One region of the Bacillus sp. JZ39 genome, then DNA from elsewhere that is predicted to be linked to it. Evidence: a T-box and tRNA genes for the amino acid it is inferred to sense, from the RefSeq annotation. Region 1 holds a T-box; the other holds one or more tRNA genes.
The links. A T-box is a leader RNA that pairs with one kind of tRNA and senses whether it is charged. The one in region 1 lies ahead of tyrS (tyrosine--tRNA ligase), so its partner is inferred to be a tRNA-Tyr.
Positions count from the first base shown of each region.

Region 1 (11,166 bases):
CATTTTTCCGCAAAATGTCTCCGGACAAATACACTTTGAGCGCAAAGGAATCGGATTTTTCCCCTTCCATATACAGCTCTTTTGCAGGTATCCCTAAACATTGGTCTTGATCGTGCGATATAAATAAAGAAAACTCAAAAAGAGAAAATGTGCTGGTCAAGCTTTCTAAAAGCTGCTTCAGCACATCTGTCTGATCAAGCAGTGAATGGAACAGCTCTGTCATTTTGTATATCTTTTTTTGGTAGATCGTTTTGTTATAGAGTCTTTCCTGTTTCATCGACTGGTTTAAAAATGAAGCAACCACGTCCGGAAGCCCTTCAGGAATCTCTTCATCCTGCCTGCACGCAAGATGAAAACGCCTGCCGGAGCCGTCCTCAATCAGATAACATGAAGCGTTTATTTTTGAAGCGGAAAAACGCGCTTCACCATCTGCCAATTTTGTCACAAAGCCTGATGGTGACGGTGTAAGCGAAACACAAAGGGTTGAAAAATAGGTTTGAATAGCCGAAGTCAGCCATATGAAAGAGTCGGTGAATGTGACTTTTTCAGATTTGGTTAATAAAAAATCGAGCATATGATAATGAAAGGCGGATAATTGATCTTTAGTTTGTTCTACCATATTTTTATCACCTAAAAGTTTACCACTAATTTTTGTTTATTATATCATAAACGGTGAAGCAATAATGGAGGAATGGTTGACTTCAAAACAAATAAATTATATAATGACCTTTGTGTGAAATATTGCAGCCTTTTTGTTCAGCTTCTATGTTTTCATTTTGTTCCTTATCAATAAGGTGTATCGTGTAACTCTCTGCTGCTGGAGCGAGGATACATGAAAACAAAATGTGCATGGTCGAATAGAGCAGACGGTTTTTATTTTCCACAAAAATAAAACCAAAGGAGGAGTCACATTATGGCTCGCTATACAGGTCCATCTTGGAAACTGTCCCGCCGTCTAGGAATCTCTCTTAGCGGTACAGGAAAAGAATTAGAAAAACGCCCTTACGCTCCAGGTCCACACGGTCCAGGACAACGTAAAAAATTATCAGAATACGGTTTGCAATTGCAAGAAAAGCAAAAGCTTCGTCACATGTACGGTGTAAACGAACGTCAATTCCGCACTTTGTTTGACAAAGCTGGCAAACTAGCTGGTAAACACGGTGAAAACTTCATGATTCTTTTAGATTCTCGTCTTGATAACGTTGTGTACAAGCTAGGTTTAGCACGTACTCGCCGTCAAGCTCGCCAATTGGTTAACCACGGTCACATTCTTGTAGACGGAAGCCGCGTTGACATCCCGTCTTACCTTGTGAAACCTGGTCAAACAATCGGTGTTCGCGAAAAATCAAGAAACCTTTCTATCATCAAAGAATCTGTTGAAGTGAACAACTTCGTTCCTGAATACCTTACTTTCGACGCTGAAAAGCTTGAAGGTACTTTCACTCGTCTTCCTGAGCGTTCTGAACTTGCTCCGGAAATTAACGAAGCGCTTATCGTTGAGTTCTACTCTCGTTAATCGTTTTAAAAACCCCTGCCGCTATGCGGTCGGGGTTTTTTTATCGTCTGTTTCGTCATTCGCCTCTTGCTGGCCAACACTGTCCTGCGCCTGCTGCTCCCAATGATCCCGCTGCAGCCGTTCTTTTGCAATCGTACACATGAGATTCACGCTTTAGCGCTCCTTTCATTTAAAAGGTGGTGATTGGTCGTGTTTGCCCTATCTAATATACTCTTTTCCTTTCATTCCTATGCGGTAAACAAAAAGATCCTTTGCCTTCAGTGGCAAAGGATCTTTTTCTTATTTATACGTCACAAGGAAGTATTTTTTCTTCCCGCGGCGCAGAACAGTAAATTGATCTTCGATACGGTCTTCACCTGATAGGGTATAATTTATTTCCGTCTTGCGTTCACCGTTAATGTAAACAGCTCCGTTTTGAATGTCTTCACGCGCTTGGCGTTTAGAAGGAGATAATTTAGATTGCACCAACACATCTACAAGTGAAAGCTCTTGGGTGCTGTCAACTTCCATAGATGGAACATCTTTAAAGCCTACTTTTACGTCTTGAGCAGAAAGCTCTTTAATATTGCCGCTGAACAGCGCTTGGGAGATGTTGATGGCTTGCTCCAGCGCCTCGCGTCCGTGAACAAGTGATGTCACTTCTTCCGCCAGGCGTTTTTGTGCTTCACGTTTTTCTGGCGCCGTTTCTGTTTTTTCTGCGTATGCTTCAATTTCCTCTTTTGAAAGGAACGTGAAATATTTCAAGTATTTGACAACGTCACGGTCGTCTGTGTTGATCCAGAATTGATAGAATTCATATGGCGATGTTTTTTCTTTATCAAGCCAGATCGCACCGCCTTCCGTTTTTCCGAACTTCGTGCCGTCTGCTTTTGTGACAAGCGGAATCGTTAGGCCGAACGCTTTTGCTCCTTCTTCTTCTGATTTTCTGATCAGTTCAAGACCGGCTGTGATGTTGCCCCACTGATCGCTTCCGCCGATTTGCAGTTTACAGTTTTTGTCTCTGTAAAGATTTAAGAAATCATAAGATTGAAGAATCATGTAGCTGAATTCCGTGTACGAGATGCCGGATTCAATTCTTGAGCTGACCGTATCTTTTGCCAGCATGTAATTGATGCCGAAATTTTTACCAACGTCACGAAGGAAATCGATCACATTCATTTTGCCGATCCAGTCAAAGTTGTTCGCGATGACAGCTGGGTTTTCTGCTGCTTCAAAATCTAGAAATCTGGACAGCTGGTTTTTGATTTTTTGGGACCATTCGGATACGATGTCAGCAGTGTTTAATGTACGCTCTGCTTTTTTTCCGCTTGGATCACCGATGAGGCCCGTCGCGCCCCCCACAAGCGCAATCGGATGATGCCCTGCAAGCTGAAAACGGCGAAGTGTTAAAATAGGCAGCAGGTGTCCGATATGCAAGCTGTCTGCTGTCGGGTCAAAGCCTGAGTACAAGCGGATTTTTTCTTCATTCAGCTGTTTATTTAACCCTTCTTCATCTGTCATTTGCTGAATCAATCCGCGGAAGGATAAGTCTTCAAGTAAGTTAGTCATAAGATAAAGCTCCTTTTTTGATTAAAATAAAAAACGCCCCTTCGTTTACACGAAGGGACGATTGATTATCGCGGTACCACCCTACTAATAAGAGAATGCAAACATTCGTCTTATCACTTTGCCTGATAACGGATCAGGTCCGTTCTTTCACTACTGAAAGCCTGGCCGGCTTTGTTTGCAAAAGCGGTTCATGAGTGTATTCGATATATCCGTCTGTGCTGATTTTCACCGGCCATCAGCTCTCTGGAACGTAAGGATATTCTACTTGTCTCAATCTTTACCTTTTCATATGAAGCTATATCATTTTTAACATAAATAAAATCCTGTGTCAACGCCGCCTTTTAATCCTCCATTGTTGACAGATCTCCAGCCGGCAGATTAAGCTCCCATGCCTTCAGCACGCGCCTCATGATCTTTCCGCTTCGGGTTTTCGGAAGCTTCTCTTTAAATTCGATCTCACGCGGAGCCGCATGGGCTGCAAGACCCTGCTTTACAAATAGGCGGATCTCTTCTTTCAGTTTATCAGACGGCTCAAATCCTTCCCTGAGTGCAATAAAAGCTTTAATGATTTCTCCACGCACCGGGTCAGGCTTTCCGATTACGCCTGCTTCTGCAATAGCCGGATGTTCGACAAGCTTGCTTTCCACTTCAAATGGGCCGACGCGCTCACCGGAGGTCATGATGACGTCATCAACTCTGCCTTGGAACCAAAAGTATCCCTCTTCATCCATGTAAGCAGAATCCCCAGACACATACCAGCCGCCCGGCATGAAATACGATTCATATTTTTCAGGGTTATTCCAAATAGTATGCATCATGGAAGGCCAGCCCTTTTTGATGGCGAGATTGCCCATTCGGTACGGCGGAAGCTCGTTGCCTTGATTGTCAACGATCGCTGCCTCCACTCCTGGAATCGGCTTACCCATTGAACCCGGTTTAATATCCATGCAAGGATAGTTGCAGATAAGCTGACTGCCCGTTTCTGTCATCCACCATGTATCATGAATTCGTTTGTTAAAAACTTTATGTCCCCATCTGATGACTTCCGGATTTAGCGGCTCACCGACACTGAGCACATGCCGGAGTGAAGTTAGATCATATTTCGCAGCCATTTCATCTCCCGCTCCCATCAGCATCCGAAAAGCGGTCGGCGCGCTGTACCAGACATTGACGCCAAGCTGTTCAATCGTACCATACCAGCTTTCCGGGCTGAAACGTCCGCCGACGATGACATTTGTCGCTCCGTTCAGCCACGGTGCAAAAATGCCGTATACCGTACCTGTCACCCAGCCTGGATCAGCTGTGCACCAATAAATGTCTTCTTCCTTTAAATCAAGGACCCACTTTCCTGTTTGATATTGCTGAATCATCGCTTCATGGACATGCAGCACGCCCTTTGGCGTACCAGTGGAACCTGATGTATAGTGAAGCAGAAAGCCGTCTTTTTTATCCATCCATTCGATATCCAGTCTTGTGCTTTCCTGTTTCGCTGCTTCATCATAATTGATGATATTCGTGCCGCTCTCAGCCTCTCCCCCGACTACGAAGACATGCTGCAAGTGAGGCAGTTTGTCTACCGGTATTCTCTCCAGCAGCTCAGGTGTTGTGACAACAACCTTTGCCTCACTGTTTTCAAGCCGATCTTTCACCGCTCCCTCCATAAATGCTTCGAACAGCGGCCCGGCGATGGCGCCAATTTTGATTGCGCCAAGCATAATAAAATAAAGCTCGGGTGATCTCGGCATAAAAATAAAAACGCGGTCCCCTTTTTCCACATTTCCATACCGTCTCAGCACATTCCCGGCTCTGTTTGATTCTTCCTTCATTTCTTTAAATGTGTATTTTTCATCCCTTTTTGCGTCTTTATAATAAAGCGCTACTTTGTTTTTTCGAAACGATTCGGCATGGCGGTCAATCGCTTCATACGCCGCATTCAGTTTCCCTGTCTCATGCCAAGAGAAATGTTTCTCCGCCTCGGTCCAATCAAAATGCCGGTACGTTTCTTCATAGTTTTTTAAGTTATGATCCCCCTCTATTGCTGGTAACGCTTTCAAATTCATGCCCAAACATCCCCCTTTGCTGAAGTTGTCACAATTATTATAGTATATATTCATATTCTTCTCAATTTTTAAAATATAAACCATGTTGAAAACGCTTTATAATTTGGTATTCTTAAAGAAGGCATGTATTTTTGATAAGAATTGATGGGACGGTGAATTAGTGGAACATCATAAAACATACCATTCAGCAAACATCAAAACAGCAACCGGCTCTTTACTGATAGAAGGGCCTGTCTCTCCAGAGGATTTGGCAGGTTATGAGTTTCATAAAGATTTAACCGCATTTCGCCCGCCTCGCGAGCAGCATGAAGCGCTAGTCGACATTGCAGGCCTTCCCGAAGGGCGCATTATTATTGCCAGAGACGGCCGAACCATTGTCGGCTATGTCACGTATTTATATCCTGACCCGCTCGAAAGATGGTCTGAAGGAAATATGGAGGATTTGATTGAGCTCGGAGCCATCGAAGTAGCGCCGGACTATCGGGGATGCGCTGTCGGAAAGACGCTCCTGACCGTCAGCATGATGGATGAACAAATGGAAAACTACATTGTGATGACGACAGAATATTACTGGCATTGGGATTTAAAAGGGATGAAAAAAGATGTGTGGGAATACAGAAAGATCATGGAAAAGATGATGAATGCAGGCGGATTGGTCTGGTTTGCAACGGATGAGCCGGAGATCAGCTCCCACCCTGCAAACTGTCTGATGGCCCGCATTGGAAAAAACGTCAGCCAAGAATCAATTGAGCAATTTGACAGGCTCCGTTTTTATCATCGTTATATGTATTAACTGACACTGGCAAAGGGGAAAAAATAATGATTGTTGAGCAAATCATGAAAAGAGATGTCATTACATTAACGAAGACGGATACGCTTGAAACAGCAATATGCAAACTGAAGGAATTCCATATCAGGCATCTGCCTGTTGTAGATGAAGAACGACACGTGATCGGCATGATTACAGACAGAGACATGAAACAGGCCAGCCCGAGTATTTTTGAAGAAAACAAACGAAGCCTATTTCTCACACGAAGCGTAGATTCAATTATGAAAAAGGATGTTGTCTGCGCCCATCCGTTAGATTTTGTCGAAGAAATATCAGCCGTGTTCTACGAGCATGGCATCGGCTGCCTTCCAGTGGTACACCATCAAAAATTAATAGGCATTTTAACAAAAACCGATTTGCTGCGGACGTTTGTCAAATTGACAGGCGCTGACCAGCCGGGATCGCAAATTGAGATAAAAGTAAACGACATCACCAAAAGCCTCGCTGAGATCAGCAGTCTTTGCCAAGACCTTCAAGTGAAAATATTAAGCGTGCTTGTTTATCCGCATGACGATCCCGGTGTAAAAGTGCTTGTCTTCCGTGTAAAAACGATGAATCCGCTGCCGTTTTTGCAGGCATTACAAAGAAATGGACACCACGTCGTATGGCCGTCAGAGCAAAGGGACCTGCTATGAGAGACAGTGTATTTATCTATTCTCCATCCTACCAAACCTATATGTTTCATCAGGAGCATCCCTTTAATCAGCAGCGGGTTCTGTTAACATATGATTTGCTTAAGACGATCAATGCCTTTGATGATGGAGACATTGTCACCCCCAGACTCGCTTCAGAAGAGGAGCTTTCCCTTGTCCACACGGACGATTACATTCAGGCCGTAAAGCTTGCGGGCGCCGGAAAGCTTCCCGCTGAAGAAGGAGAAAGCTACGGGCTCGGCACTGAAGACACACCCGTCTTTGCCGGCATGCACGAAGCGGCATCACTCTTGGTCGGCGGCACTTTAACGGCCGCAGACTGGGTCATGTCAGGACAAGCCCTGCATGCGGCAAACCTTGGCGGAGGGCTTCATCACGGCTTTCGTGGGAGAGCTTCAGGGTTTTGCATATATAATGACAGCGCTGTGGCGATTCAATATATCCAGAAAAAATACAGATCCAGGGTACTTTATATTGATACCGACGCCCACCACGGGGACGGTGTGCAATTTACCTTTTACGATAATCCTGACGTATGCACGCTGTCCATTCATGAAACAGGAAGGTATTTATTCCCTGGAACCGGTCAGATCCAAGAAAAAGGCAGCGGAAAAGGATATGGCTATTCCTTTAATATCCCGCTTGACGCTTTTACAGAGGATGATTCTTTTCTTGAGGCTTACCGGACAGCAGCTTCAGAAGTCGCCGCTTATTTCAAGCCCGATGTCATTATCAGCCAAAACGGCGCCGATGCCCATTACTACGACCCGCTGACGCATTTATCAGCAACAATCAATATATACGAAGAAATCCCCCGTCTTGCACACACTTTGGCTCATCAATATTGCGGAGGGAAATGGATTGCAGTCGGAGGCGGCGGATATGATATTTGGCGTGTCGTGCCCCGCGCCTGGGCCAGAATATGGCTTGAAATGAAGGGAATTGACCCGGGACACGAGATCCCGCCGGAATGGATTGCTAAATGGCAAAAACAATGCCCCGTGGCCCTTCCGTCGAGCTGGAGCGATCCGGCTGATTTATATCCTCCGATTCCCCGCAAGCCTGAAATCACAGAAAAAAATGCCCAAACTGTCAGCAAAGCATTATATGCGATACGTTCTGAACAGCAAAGAACAAAGTAAAAAACGACCTTTACGAAGAGGTCGTTTTTGATTTTTTTATCACTATTTCCACACGCCGATTTTCCTTCATGTGTTCATTTGTCTTGTTATCCTTCACCGGCTTTGTATCCGCATAACCGACAGCAATAAAGCGCTTGGAGGGAAGCTTCTCTTTAGACGTGAAGTATTGAATCACTCCACTTGCCCGTGCTGCTGATAGCTCCCAGTTCGACGGGTATCGGTATGTCGAAATGTTTCGGCTGTCTGTATGCCCCTCCACCTGAATGTCATTTGGAATTGTTTGAAGAAGAACGGCAATTTGGTGAAGAAGTGTTTCGGCATTTTTCAGCACCTTTGCCTCACCTGTATCAAACAGCACAGCCTCCTGAAGAACGAGCACGACACCGCGTTCATCCCGTTTGGCTGTCATTTGGGCCTTTAAATGATTGTCTTTTATATATGTATTTACTTTCTTGAGAAGCTGATCCTGCTGATCCTCTTGCTTCTTCGTATCAGATGGGGATGTATTCTTTTTTTCTATGGATGTTTGGTCCGGCTGAAGCCCGTTGCCTTCCTTCTGGATCGAGTCCACTGCCGCTTTAAATTTTTGCAGATCGATTTGGGACATCGAAAAGAGTAAAATAAAGAACACAAGGATCAAGGTGATCAAATCTGTAAAGGTTACCATCCAGCTGGATGAAGATTGACTGTTTTTTCCGCTTCCATTCCTTCTTTCAAAACGTTCTCTTCTAAGCTTCATGTACAGATCCCTTTTTTGTTTTTACTTGTTTTGGCTGCTTCTGCCATTCTTCCCGTGAGCTGAAAACGACCAGCTGGCTTTCAAGGTTGCGCGGGTTTTTTCCGGATTGAACACCGATAATCCCTTCCACCATTACCTGCTTGATAAAAATTTCACTTTCTGTTTTCTCTTCAAGCTTAGCCGCGATCGGGTTGAAGACCATATTTGCCAGTAATGAACCATATAAAGTCGTCAGAAGCGCAATGGCCATGTTTGGTCCGAGCATATGCGGGTCATTTAAGTTTTTAAGCATCAGCACAAGCCCGACGAGTGTTCCGATCATTCCCCACGCCGGAGCGAATTCTCCCGCTTTTTCAAAAACTCGCCGCCCTTTTCGGTGCCGTTCCTCCATTGCTGCGATTTCTGAATCCATGACGAGCCGAATCGTTTCTTCATCCCAGCCGTCAATCGCTAAAAGCAGCCCTTTTTTCAAGAATGGATCTTTGATTTCCCGAGCCTGATCATCCAATGATAAAAGCCCGTGTTTTCGCGCGTGATCGGAAAGGGAAACAAAGGTTTTCACAAGATCTTTCACATTGTCTTCCTGGCGGATGAATGCCTGCTTTAACACAGAGGGCGCTTTTTTCAGCTCTCTTGGCGGAAAACTGATAAAAACAGCGGCGCAAAGTCCCCCTGTTACGATGAAGAAAGAGGTCAGATCAAGAAAAGAGCGGAAACCGCTTACTCCAGATCCCGAAATAATCCCGATAACAATAATAATCGTTCCTAACACAAATCCAACAGGTGTAAGATAATCAAAACGTTTCATCATTTCTCCCCATGAAAAAAGCAAGAATTCACCATAAAGGTGAAGCTTGCTCTTTGTTTTTCTTATGACTTGGTTGACTTTCTAAGCTCTATACGGTGCGGCAGTTCGACGATATGCTCTTCAACCGGCTCTTTATTCATGAGCTTCGTCAGCAGTCTCATCGCAACGGCGCCGATATCATATGTCGGCTGAACAACTGTTGAAAGCTGCGGACGAACCATGAGGCTTAATCTTGTATTATCAAAACCGATAATGTCGAGATCCTCCGGAATGGATAAGCCCTGATCCTGAGCGGCATGGATAATGCCGAGTGCCATTTCATCAGTTGCAGAAAGAATGGCTGTCGGTTTTTTATCCAGGCTCATCAGATGCTGCAGTGCTTCGAGTCCGGAATCATATGTGTAATCCCCTTCAGCTACAAATTGTTCATTAAACGGAAGGTTCGCTTCTTCAAGCGCACGTTTGTAGCCTTGGAGTTTTTTTGAACGGTTGATCGGTTCTGCCATTGGTCCGGAAACGAATGCGATGTCTGTATGTCCTTTATCAACCAAAAGCTTCACAGCATCATAAATCGCCTGTTCGTAATCGATAGCGACTGACGGTGTTTCCTCCTGCTCTTCTACAGAAGCGGCAAGTACAATCGGCACTGGAGAACGCTTAAATTCCGCCACATGCTCGTCCGTAATGTTTCCGCCCATAAACACGATGCCGTCCACTTGTTTGCCGAGCATTGTGTTTAACAAGTGCAGCTCTTTCTCCATGTTTTGGTCAGAGTTGCTCAAAATAATATTGTATTTATACATTGTCGCGATATCTTCAATTCCGCGTGCAAGCTCTGAATAGAAAATGCTTGAGATATCGGGAATGATGACACCTACAGTTGTTGTTTTTTTACTTGCCAGCCCTCTTGCCACCGCGTTTGGACGGTAACCGAGACGTTCAATGGCTTCCAAGACTTTTTTCCTCGTTGTCGGTTTTACATTCGGGTTGCCGTTCACGACACGGGAAACGGTTGCCATGCTTACATTAGCTTCTCTCGCTACATCGTAGATCGTAATATTGCTCATCCTAAAACCACTCCTTTTACTGGATACACTTATCCTTATCTATAGCATAAACACTTTATGTAGAGAAATGTCATAATGTCCGAATTTATGTCGTTTATGATTTGTAAGCGTAAGTCAGTAGTGTACATTATTTTTCATTATTCATCAAATTTAATTACTTCTCATGAAATTATACACGTTTTTATAGATGATGAAAACGTATACTTGGTTTTTATAACTAAATAAACGAGAAAGCATAAAAAAAGGCCGCAGGCGCGGCCTTTTGGATTGTTCAATTAAGCGTTGACTTTCACCATTGGCTTCAGTTCATTCAGCCATTTTTCGAATTCAGGAATCGCCATTTGCTGAGCAGAGTCAGAAAGTGCGACTGACGGATCAGGGTGAACCTCAGCCATTACGCCATCAGCACCGATCGCTAAAGCGGCTTTAGCTGTCGGAAGCAAGAGGTCACGGCGGCCTGTTGAATGCGTAACATCAACAAAGACTGGCAAATGCGTTTCTTGTTTCAAAATCGGCACAGCTGAAATATCCAGCGTGTTTCTCGTTGCTGTTTCGTATGTTCTGATACCGCGCTCACAAAGGATAATTTGGTCATTCCCTTGTGACATGATGTATTCAGCAGCATTGATGAATTCAGAGATCGTTGCAGCAAGACCGCGCTTCAGAAGCACTGGCTTTTTCACGGCGCCGGCCGCTTTCAGCAATTCGAAGTTTTGCATGTTGCGCGCTCCGATTTGAATGACATCAATGTAGTCCAGCGCTTCTTCGATATGAGCCGGAGTTACGATTTCACTGATAACCGCC
Region 1 covers NZ_CP096389.1:2,812,815-2,823,980, forward strand. Annotated here, with positions in the region: gene M1D65_RS14460 (diguanylate cyclase domain-containing protein) at 1-619, opposite strand, end outside; gene rpsD (30S ribosomal protein S4) at 914-1,516, shown strand; gene sr7p (small protein SR7P) at 1,538-1,666, opposite strand; gene tyrS (tyrosine--tRNA ligase) at 1,796-3,064, opposite strand; T-box leader at 3,115-3,351, opposite strand; gene acsA (acetate--CoA ligase) at 3,406-5,124, opposite strand; gene acuA (acetoin utilization protein acetyltransferase AcuA) at 5,285-5,917, shown strand; gene M1D65_RS14490 (acetoin utilization AcuB family protein) at 5,944-6,588, shown strand; gene M1D65_RS14495 (acetoin utilization protein AcuC) at 6,585-7,748, shown strand; gene motS (flagellar motor protein MotS) at 7,759-8,487, opposite strand; gene motP (flagellar motor protein MotP) at 8,477-9,295, opposite strand; gene ccpA (catabolite control protein A) at 9,358-10,362, opposite strand; gene M1D65_RS14515 (bifunctional 3-deoxy-7-phosphoheptulonate synthase/chorismate mutase) at 10,638-11,166, opposite strand, start outside.

Region 2 (11,166 bases), 1.4 Mb from region 1:
TGATGCCTTCTTTTTCGAGCGCCTTATAGAAGCCGAGGTTGCTCATCACGGTTGAAACCACTGTATCATCCTTTAAACGGCCCTCTGATTTCAGGTGTTTTGAGCATATGTACATGATTTGGTCGCCGTCTACAATATTTCCTTTTTCATCTACAGCAATCAGGCGGTCGCCGTCACCGTCGAACGCAAGACCGAGATCCGCGTTTTTCTCTTTGACAAACGCGCTGAGCGCTTGGGGATGAGTCGAACCGACGCCGTCATTAATGTTTAATCCGTTCGGGGAAGTCCCCATTGTAGAAACATCTGCATCTAAATCAGCAAACAGGTGTGTCGCCAAGGATGACGTTGCGCCATGGGCACAGTCCAATGCCACATGAATGCCTGTGAAATCTTCATCAGCTGTCTGTTTTAAGAATTGCAGATATTTTTGTCCGCCTTCAAAATAATCGTTTACAAGTCCAAGGTCTGCTCCGACAGGTCTTGGCAGCTTATCCTCAGGTTCGTCCATCAGGCGCTCAATTTCAGCCTCCTGTTCATCAGAAAGCTTAAATCCATCTCCCCCAAAGAATTTGATGCCGTTATCCTGCACTGGGTTATGAGAAGCGGAAATCATGACGCCCGCCTCTGCATCCATCGCTTTTGTCAAATAAGATACACCTGGTGTAGAAATGACACCCAGGCGCATGACTTCTGCGCCAATGGATAAAAGTCCGGCGACAAGGGCTCCCTCCAGCATATGGCCGGAGATGCGTGTATCGCGGCCTATCAGCACTTTTGGACGTTGTTTGTCTTTTGTCAGCACATAACCGCCGAAACGTCCGACTTTAAAGGCCAGCTCAGGTGTAAGCTCACTATTGGCGACACCTCTTACACCGTCTGTTCCAAAATACTTGCCCATTTTATAATCGCTCCTTTTTTATTCCGATGAGGATTGTGAATTAGCAGTGGATTCATCCTCATCCTGATCTTGGTTTTGATCTTTATTTTCGTCTTGGTTTTGATCGTTGCTGTTTTTATCAGTGTTCTTTGTATCTTCTTGCTGATTGTTCTTTTGATCATTTGTTTGTTTATCTGTGTCACCCTGGTTCCCTGATGTATTGCTGCTGTTATCATTCGTTGAAGTATTGCTTTTCTTAGACGTCAGCTTGATTTTGGCGTTTTTCCGCCCCAAGGACCAGGTTACATTCTGTGGCCCGTTCACTTCAAGCTTCACGCTATGCTCCCCGTCCTCTAAATCTGAAACATTCACATACAATTCAATATCTGATTTTTTCAGTTTTTTTATATTCGTGGGAGAGCCTTTAGCCGTTACATCTATCGCTTGTGATTCAGGATCAAGAAATTCAATGTTTTGTGAGCTGCTCAGCCCTACAGTCTTGATAGGGACATTCTCGAACTTCTGATCCGCTTCACTATCGACTTCTATATGCAAAGTCACCTTTGACGGTGAGATTTTTTTGACACCGTCAGGAAGCGGAATATCTGCCTCGATATCGGAATCCTTGTTAATTTTACTTAAATCTAAGCTGACGCCGTCAATAAATTCAAGAGAATCCAACACATCCTGTGAGCCGTAAACCGTTACCTCACTGGGGCTGGATTCAATATTGGCTATGCTGACACCGTCAGGAAGGCTTCCTGTCCGTTCAATTTTAAAGGGCACTTTTTTACTCGGGCTTGTCACCGGAACGGTAATCTTGATGACCGAGGGCTCCACGTCGACAGGAAGCGCGTTTCCGTCTTTATCATAGACAGTCACTTTCGCTTCCTTTTCAATCGTTTCATCTGCGTTTTCCAAATTCACTGAAGCTTTTACAAGAGAAATATTATCGATGACATTTTTCGATCCGGTAATCTGCACATTTTTCGGACTGACAATCGGCTGCTCCGGAGAATAGCCTTTTTTCATCTTGCTTTTGTTGTAGTACTCCACTTCTACGGGAAAACTTTTGGTCGTCCGTTCCTGAATGGTCACTGTCGTAACAGACGGATTAATTGAGATTGTCAGCCCATCCGACACGTTTTTGGCCTTAAGCTCAACCTTATGTGTGCCGGTTTTCAAATGTTCCATATCAGCATATATTTCAAAGTTTTTGGTCTGCCGAGCCTTTTTCACGGCGCTTGTCGAGCCTTTTATCGTGACATTAACCGTTTGCGGAACACCCGTCACGACGTAATTTTCATCATCATAATACGCTTTAACCGGAATATCAGTCAGAGTTGCTTCATCAGTTGTTGATGTCGGAAAGAAAGATTCACCCGGTTTTTTCGGAGTCGGTGCTTGGTTGCTGTTAACCGCTACATAAAGCAAGAGCGCGAAAAGCAGAGCAATGATTTTCACAGCCCAGCGGTTGTTTAAGAATTTATCCATTTTTCTTGCCCCTCCAATACCAGCGGTTAGAAGAAGTGTCTCTGGTGTTTTTCTTAAACTCGGCTTCAAGCATTTCTTTCAGCGCTTCTTCTGTAAGCTCTCTGTGAAGGTCGCCGTTCTTTGCCACACTGACGCCGCCGGTCTCTTCAGACACAATAATCGTCAAACTGTCTGTTACTTCACTGATACCGACAGCTGCTCTGTGCCGCGTGCCCAGTTCTTTTGAAATAAACGGGCTCTCAGAAAGCGGCAGATAACAGGCGGCCGCGGCAATTTCATTATTTTTCATAATCACCGCACCGTCATGAAGCGGGGTGTTTGGGATAAAAATATTGATCAGCAGCTCAGAGCTGACTTTGGCATTCAGTGGTATGCCGGTCTCAATATAATCCCCCATTCCAGTATCCCGCTCAATGGTCAGCAGGGCGCCTATACGGCGTTTCGCCATATAATTGATCGCTTTTGTAATGGCCTCAATCGTTTTCTGCTGCGCTTCTTCAACAGGCGTGCCGCTCCTCGAAAAAAAGCGGCCGCGGCCTAGCTGTTCAAGCGCTCTTCTCAGCTCAGGCTGAAAAATAATAATAATTGCTAAAAATCCCCATGTTATCGCTTGGTCCATCAGCCATTGAAGTGTGCTGAGGCCCAAATATTGGCTGGCCATACGAACAAGCACGATGACTACAATTCCTTTTAACAGCTGAACCGCTTTCGTGCCGCGTATCACCATAATCAATTTATATATCACATACCAAACAAGGAGAATATCAACGGCATTGCCGAGGTACTGCAAAAAAGGGATATCCTCAAAAGCCATTTCCTCGTCCTCCAAGATTTCAGTCATTTCGTATTTTGTGTTTTACGTGTTACGCATATGTACTTTACATAGCGAGCCCATTATACCACATTTCGATTTAGCAAGTGAAATGTGCCAGCCCTCTCAGCCCGCAAAAAAAGAGCAAAGCGGCTAACGCGCTTTACTCTTCTCCGTTCGGACTGAATGCATCGAGTACACTTTTCCCCGCAGACTTCATCTTGTACCATGTCCAATCGAATAATTGATTGATTTCTTCAATCTGACCGGTGACTTGTCCAGCAGAGGCCATATATTTTTCTCCGTTTACGACGGTTACATCCCCGTCTATTTTGCCTTTAATAATCAGCTTGCCGTTTTTGACAGTGACATCACCTTTGACCGTCTCACCTTCTGGCACGGTCACAGTATGGTTATGAACCACAAGATTCGGCTGCTTGGACACGCTGAAATTGTGGTCATTATGCCAGCTGTTAAAAAAACCCCCGCCCATCAAAATGATGAATACCGCAGCAGCTGCGATAACGGGATGGGATCTGAACCATCTTTTTACAGAAGCTCTTTTCTTCTCCTTAGGCAATTTTGCCATGACATTAGCGGTAAAATCCGCGGGGGCTTCGACATGCGATGTGCTCCGTACGAGCGCTATGGATTTCTCCATCTCGTAAAAATGCTTTCTGCATTTCTCGCATGTCTCCAGATGTTCATTTAATACGTGTTCATCTTTTGGAAGGATATCTCCATCAAGATGCATATGCATAAGCTGCACAATTTGTTCAGGACAGCTCATTTCATCACCCCACTTAAAGATCCCTTAATTGTTTTCTAAGAGCCTCTCTGCCTCTGTGAATCCGCGTTTTCACAGTCCCCACAGGAATGTTTAGAATCTCCCCGATTTCAATTAATGAGAGTTCGTCAATATACTTTAATACGATGACTGTTCTGTATTTGTCAGGAAGCTTTAAAATTTTCTGCTGTATCGTGTTTGAGAGCTCCAGCGACACAACTGCATCTTCAGGCAAAACACCATCTGCGGCGATTTGAGAATACATGGTCAAGCCTTCCGTACCAGCCACCTCTGCATCGAGGTAATAATCCGGCTTCTTTTTGCGAATGCGGTCAATGGTCAAATTGGTCGCGATTCGATAAAGCCAAGTTGAAAATTTCCGGTTAATATCAAAACTGTCGATATTAACGTACGCTCTGATGAAAGCTTCCTGTGCAATATCCTCCGCCTCATGCACATTGCCAAGCATACGGTAGCAAAGCTGATAAATTTTATCTTTGTAAATATCTACGATGTCCGCAAATGCATCCTGGTCGCCTTTTTTGACTTGTTTAATTCTTTTTTTAATCATCATTTCCATATTTATCTAACCTCTGCCTTCACCGGTCTGTATGTATACGAGCTTCGTTTCAAAAGGTTTCAATTTTTTTATAAAATAAGTTTATCAAATTTTTGGCAGGGTGTAGATGGTAATTCGTGAATAAACTACCTTAACATATTTTTAAAATTATTATACAGACTGAACAGTTAGAAGTTGGAATGATTTTTCCGAAAAGAAAAAAGACACCTTTTGATCAAAGGTGTCTGTGACTGGGCTAGCTGGATTCGAACCAACGCATGACGGAGTCAAAGTCCGTTGCCTTACCGCTTGGCTATAGCCCAATAATGGTGGAGGGGGGCAGATTCGAACTGCCGAACCCTGAGGGAGCGGATTTACAGTCCGCCGCGTTTAGCCACTTCGCTACCCCTCCACATAAAATTTTGAAAAAACAGTGCCGGCAAGAGGACTTGAACCCCCAACCTACTGATTACAAGTCAGTTGCTCTACCAATTGAGCTACACCGGCAAGATGGTGGAGGATGACGGGCTCGAACCGCCGACCCTCTGCTTGTAAGGCAGATGCTCTCCCAGCTGAGCTAATCCTCCAAATGGTGACCCGTACGGGATTCGAACCCGTGTTACCGCCGTGAAAGGGCGGTGTCTTAACCGCTTGACCAACGGGCCGTTGTGTTCTCGTCGAGCTGACAAAAGTTATTATATACAGGTCACCCCCTGTTTGTAAAGAGAAAAATTAAATTTTTTATTTTCAAACTTTTTAACTCCTTTTTTAACTGAAAAAGCCTCCCAACTAAAGCCATTTATTTTATGATAGAGACAAGCAAAGCAAGAGAGGAGAACCTAATATGATTCTAGTCAGTTCTTGCCTTGGAGGCATTGAATGCAGATATAACGGCTCTCACGCAGCGTCGGAGAAAATCAGAAAACTCGTCGATGAAAAGAAAGCAGTCATGGCTTGCCCTGAACTTCTCGGCGGCTTCTCTACCCCACGCGAACCCGCAGAAATCATAGGAGGCACCGGCGAGGATGTCCTCAATGGAACAGCGAAAATCGTGACAGCTTCAGGAGAAGACGTCACAGAACTATATATGGAAGGCGCCGCGAAAACATTGGCTTACGCAAAAGAAATCAACGCTTCTGCCGTCATATTAAAAGAAAACAGTCCATCTTGCGGAAGCGGTTTTATCTATAACGGCACATTCTCTGGCAAAAAAATCACCGGCAGCGGAGTAACCGCCGCACTGTTAAAACAAGCGGGCTACCGCGTCATTTCGGAAAACGAGCTTGACGACATATTGTAAGGAGGCCACCACATGACTCAAGACATTTCTTTATCCTTCTATAAGCCTGAACACTTGCCCGAGCTTCAATCATTCACGCTCACCAACGATGACAAACGCTTTACCTCCCTCCCGAAAGAGGTGCTGTCTCAGGCTCTGGGCATACAGGACCGATACCCGGTTGTCATCTTAAAAGACGACCTTCCAGTCGGTTTTTTCATTTTACATGCATCAAAAGAAACGCTTGCTTCCTATTCTAACAATCCATTTGCTTTACTGCTCAGCTCCCTGTCTTTAAACGCTGTGCATCACGGAAAAGGCTATGCGAAAAAAGCCATGCTTTTGCTTCCCGCTTTTGTGAGCGGATATTTTCCATGGTGCGACGAAATCATCTTGGCCGTCAATCATCTGAACATACGCGCAAAACACCTTTATATGAAAAGCGGGTTCCTTGATAAAGGACGGCGAAGAATCGGGCCGCTTGGAGAACAGTTGATCCTTCATCATTTCTTATAGTCTCTTAAGTGAAATAAAATTTCAAAAATTTAAAAACATAGTTGAAATATCATAACAGAAATGAATATACTGAATATTGAGATATATCATTTTAAAACAGGGGGCATCCTCATGTCAGAACCATTAAACCTTCACCGTCTCACAACGGAATCACGCAATAGCCAAACAGTTGAAATCCACAAAGCAAACACTCTTGGCATCCTCAAAATGATCAACAACGAAGATATGAAAGTCGCTGCAGCCGTTCAGGAGGTTCTCCCCGACATCAAAACAGCTGTAGACTGCGCATATGAATCGTTTCAAAATGGAGGCCGGCTCATATATACAGGCGCCGGCACAAGCGGCAGACTCGGCGTCATGGATGCTGTTGAATGTCCTCCTACCTACAGCGTAAGCCCTGATCAGGTCATCGGAATCATGGCTGGAGGCCCCAAAGCCTTTTTACAGGCAGCAGAGGGCATTGAAGACAGTGAAGAAGCAGGAGCTGAAGATTTAAGAAACATACAGCTCACTTCAAATGACACCGTCATTGCCATCGCAGCAAGCGGCCGCACACCGTACGCCGCAGGCGCCCTAAGATACGCCCGAAAAGTCGGAGCACACACCATCGCCCTTACTTGCAATGAAAACTCCGCCATCAGCAAGGATGCGGATCACAGTATTGAGGTTGTCGTCGGACCTGAGGCCATTACAGGATCAACACGTATGAAAGCCGCAACCGCTCATAAAATGATTCTAAACATGATATCTACCGCTGTAATGGTCAAAATCGGCAAGGTTTACGAAAACTTGATGGTAGACGTCAACGTCAGCAACAAAAAACTAAAAGAACGCGCCATCAGCATCATCCAAAGCCTTACAAACGCTTCATACGACACAGCAAGATACACTCTGGAACAAGCCGATCATCACGTCAAAACAGCAATCGTCATGCTCAAAACAAGCACAGATCAGAAACAAGCACAGACATTACTCGATGAAGCAAACGGTTTCATTGACAAAGCAATCGAACATTACCATCCATGATAAGGAGAGAACTAGAATGGCCACAGGCGGTTTAGCGATCATCCAATCAATGAAGCATAAGCTCCCTCCATCCGAGCGCAAACTTGCAGATTATATCCTAGCCCATCCCCACAAAGCAATCGAAAGCACGGTCAACGAAATCAGCGCCTTAGCCAATTCAAGTGACGCTGCCGTCATCAGGCTCTGCAAATCACTCGGTTTAAAAGGATTTCAAGATTTAAAAATGAGAGTAGCAGGCGATCTGGTAAAGCCTACGTTTCAGGGCTACCGGGATATTGTTCCCCACGAGCCGCTGCCCTCCATTTCCGAAAAAACGGCCGGCAATGCCATTCAAGCCATTCAGGATACTTCAGACCTGATGGACTACAAAGAGCTTGAACGAGCGGTTTCTCTGCTTCTCAAAGCTCATACCGTGCATTTTATCGGCCTCGGGGCTTCCGGCATTGTCGCCAAGGACGCCCAGCAAAAGTGGCTTCGCATTCATAAACAAGCAACCGCGTTTACAGACACTCATCTTGTGGCATCTTTAATCGCAAATGCAGATAAAGACGACATCGTATTCGCCATTTCGTTTTCAGGAGAGACACAAGAAATCGTTGAACTGTTCGCCATGGCTAAGGAAAAAGGCATCACAACGATCAGCCTCACACAATTCAGTCAGACATCCGTCTCCGCACTGGCTGATGTCCCTTTGTATACAGCCCATTCCAATGAAGCCTTGATTCGAAGTGCAGCCACTTCTTCCCGCCTCGCCCAGCTTTTTATAATTGATGTTTTGTTTTTAGGCATGGCGGCTGAGCAGTATGAAACGACAACCGGTTATATCGATAAAACGAGAGCAGCCATACAATCTATGAGAATAAAATAAGGCATCTTGAAGGGGAGGGGTTTTAATGAGCAAAGAAAATAACTACCATCATCTCGCACAGAAAATCCTTGAGCTATGCGGAGGAAAATCCAATATTTCTTCATATACGCATTGCATGACACGCCTGCGCATTACGCCTTACGATGAAAGCAAAGCAGATGCTCAGGGTTTAAGAAAGCTTGACGGCGTATTGGGGGTCGTTGAAGCTGAAACCTTACAAATTATCCTCGGCACAGGAGTTGTCAATCATGTTACAGCTGCTTTCTCAAAGCTCGTGTCAGCAGAAGAAGGTGCCGATGTCAAAGAAGCAGCGGCCAAAAAGAAAGCCGATATCAATCGAAAAAACGCCACTCCTTTTAAACTTTTCTTACGTAAAATTGCCAGCATTTTTATCCCTCTTATTCCCGCTCTAGTCGCTTCCGGTTTAATTACTGGGATTACCAAAGCAATTATTCAAGCAGGCTGGCTCTCTGCAGACTCACAAATTGCGGTTATCCTGACAGTCATCGGATCAGGGCTGTTCACTTATCTCGGCATTCTCGTCGGTATTAACGCTTCGAAAGAATTTGGCGGGACACCCGCACTTGGGGCTTTAGCCGGGATCTTGATTATCAATCCGGAGATCGCAAAAATCAGTTTATTTGGAGAAGAGCTTCTCCCGGGCAGGGGAGGTCTGATCGGCGTCCTTTTCGCAGCCATATTCATTGCTTACACCGAACAATTTATTCGCCGTTTTATTCCTCAATCACTCGATATCATTGTCACACCCACCGTTTCACTGTTAATCACCGGAATCGTAACGTATGTCGTATTTATGCCTTTAGGCGGATTCATTTCTGATGCTATTACATCCGGCCTACTGTCCATCCTGGACATCGGCGGCATCGCTGCGGGCTTTATTCTGGGCGCAACCTTCCTTCCTCTCGTCGTAACCGGACTGCATCAAGGCTTGACGCCTGTGCACATGGAACTGATCAATTCAATTGGCAATGATCCTCTGCTCCCTATTTTGGCTATGGGAGGTGCAGGACAGGTAGGCGCGGCCTTTGCCGTTTTCGTGAAGACGAAAAAAACAACACTGAGGAAAGCAATCGCCGGCGGGCTTCCATCGGGACTGCTCGGCATTGGTGAACCGCTTATTTTCGGAGTCACGCTGCCGCTTGGCCGTCCGTTTTTAACAGCATGTTTAGGAGCTGGAATCGGCGGCGCCTTTCAAGCTTATTTTCAAGTAGCCACCATTGCGATTGGTGTCTCCGGACTGCCGCTTTCCTTTCTAGTCCTGCCTTCGCAAATCATCCTGTATATCGTTGGGCTCTTTATTTCCTACGCGGCCGGCTTTTTATTGACCTATGCATTCGGATATAAAGATGAAATGGCTTCTCAGTTCGATTAAATTGTTTCTGTATTAGGGATAGTAAACGGGATAGAAGCACAGAAAGGGGCTAGCCTGTGAAAACAAAGACACTGTTCATATTCAGTGCCATTTTAACCCTATCGATATTTGCGCCAAATGAAACCTTCGCACAAACAGCAGACAACTTGATTGAGTCGAAAACCATAAATGCAGAAACTGCACAATTCTCGACGAAGAAGCTAAGGAAGGTAGATCAGATGATAGAACGGGATATTGCAGCAGGATTTCCAGGCGCCGTTCTTGTGGTGGTGAAGGATGGACGCATTATAAAAAAAGCAGCATACGGCTACAGTAAAAAGTACGAAGGGTCAGAACTGCTGCGCCGTCCGGCCAAAATGAAAACCCGCACGATGTTTGACTTAGCCTCAAATACAAAAATGTACGCAACAAATTTTGCATTGCAGCGCTTAGTCAGCCAAGGAAAACTTGACGTCTATGAAAAAGTTTCTGCATATTTGCCGGGTTTCAAGGATCAGCCGGGTGACCTCATAAAAGGAAAAGACAAGATACGTGTCATCGATGTCCTCCAGTACCAATCAGGGCTCCCATCAAGCTTTTACTTTTACACGCCGGAAAAAGCCGGCAAGTACTATTCCCAGGAACGGGACAAAACGATTGAATATTTGACGAAAATTCCGCTCGATTACCAAACTGGGACAAAGCACGTATACAGTGACATTGGATATATGCTACTCGGATGTATTGTCGAAAAACTCACCGGCAAACCGCTTGATGTCTACACGGAGCAAGAGCTCTACAAACCGCTCAGGCTGAAGCATACCTTGTACAATCCGCTGCAAAAGGGCTTTAAACCGAAACAGTTCGCAGCTACTGAACGCATGGGCAATACACGTGACGGCGTTATTCAATTCCCTAACATCCGCACAAACACGCTGCAAGGAGAGGTGCATGACGAAAAAGCGTTTTACTCAATGGATGGCGTGTCTGGGCATGCCGGATTGTTCTCAAATGCAGATGATATGGCCATACTGCTGCAAGTCATGTTAAACAAAGGTTCATACCGAAACATTTCTTTATTTGATCAGAAAACAGCCGACCTGTTTAAAGCACCTTCAGCAACAGACCCGACATTCGCTCTTGGCTGGAGGCGGAACGGAAGTAAAAGCATGGAATGGATGTTTGGCCCTCATGCCAGTGAAAATGCTTACGGGCATACCGGCTGGACAGGGACAGTTACAATTATTGATCCAGCATACAATTTAGGCATCGCATTGTTAACAAATAAAAAGCATACACCAGTTATTGATCCGGAAGAAAATCCAAACGTCTTTGAGGGTGATCAATTTGCAACAGGCAGTTATGGAAGTGTCATAACCGCGATTTATGAAGCGATGGAGTGAATGATTAGACGATAGGAGGAAGTTTCTATGAGACCTGTCTTTCCGCTTATCCTTTCAGCCGTTCTCTTTCTTTCATGCTTTTTCGGGGCCAGACAGACAGAAGCCTCTGCATCCAAACGTTCAATCGATGCCAATCAGATTGTCAATCGTATGTCGTTAGATGAAAAACTCGGC
Region 2 covers NZ_CP096389.1:187,122-198,287, reverse strand. Annotated here, with positions in the region: gene glmM (phosphoglucosamine mutase) at 1-898, opposite strand, end outside; gene cdaR (CdaA regulatory protein CdaR) at 917-2,371, opposite strand; gene cdaA (diadenylate cyclase CdaA) at 2,364-3,185, opposite strand; gene rsiW (anti-sigma-W factor RsiW) at 3,346-3,972, opposite strand; gene sigW (RNA polymerase sigma factor SigW) at 3,986-4,549, opposite strand; tRNA gene M1D65_RS01110 (tRNA-Gln) at 4,780-4,851, opposite strand; tRNA gene M1D65_RS01105 (tRNA-Tyr) at 4,856-4,940, opposite strand; tRNA gene M1D65_RS01100 (tRNA-Thr) at 4,963-5,035, opposite strand; tRNA gene M1D65_RS01095 (tRNA-Val) at 5,040-5,115, opposite strand; tRNA gene M1D65_RS01090 (tRNA-Glu) at 5,119-5,193, opposite strand; gene M1D65_RS01085 (DUF523 domain-containing protein) at 5,373-5,828, shown strand; gene M1D65_RS01080 (GNAT family N-acetyltransferase) at 5,841-6,323, shown strand; gene murQ (N-acetylmuramic acid 6-phosphate etherase) at 6,435-7,349, shown strand; gene M1D65_RS01070 (MurR/RpiR family transcriptional regulator) at 7,366-8,217, shown strand; gene M1D65_RS01065 (PTS transporter subunit EIIC) at 8,243-9,610, shown strand; gene amiE (N-acetylmuramoyl-L-alanine amidase) at 9,667-10,992, shown strand; gene nagZ (beta-N-acetylhexosaminidase) at 11,020-11,166, shown strand, end outside.
Region 2: it encodes a tRNA-Tyr, which carries the amino acid that the T-box ahead of tyrS (tyrosine--tRNA ligase) is inferred to sense. The anticodon was not compared.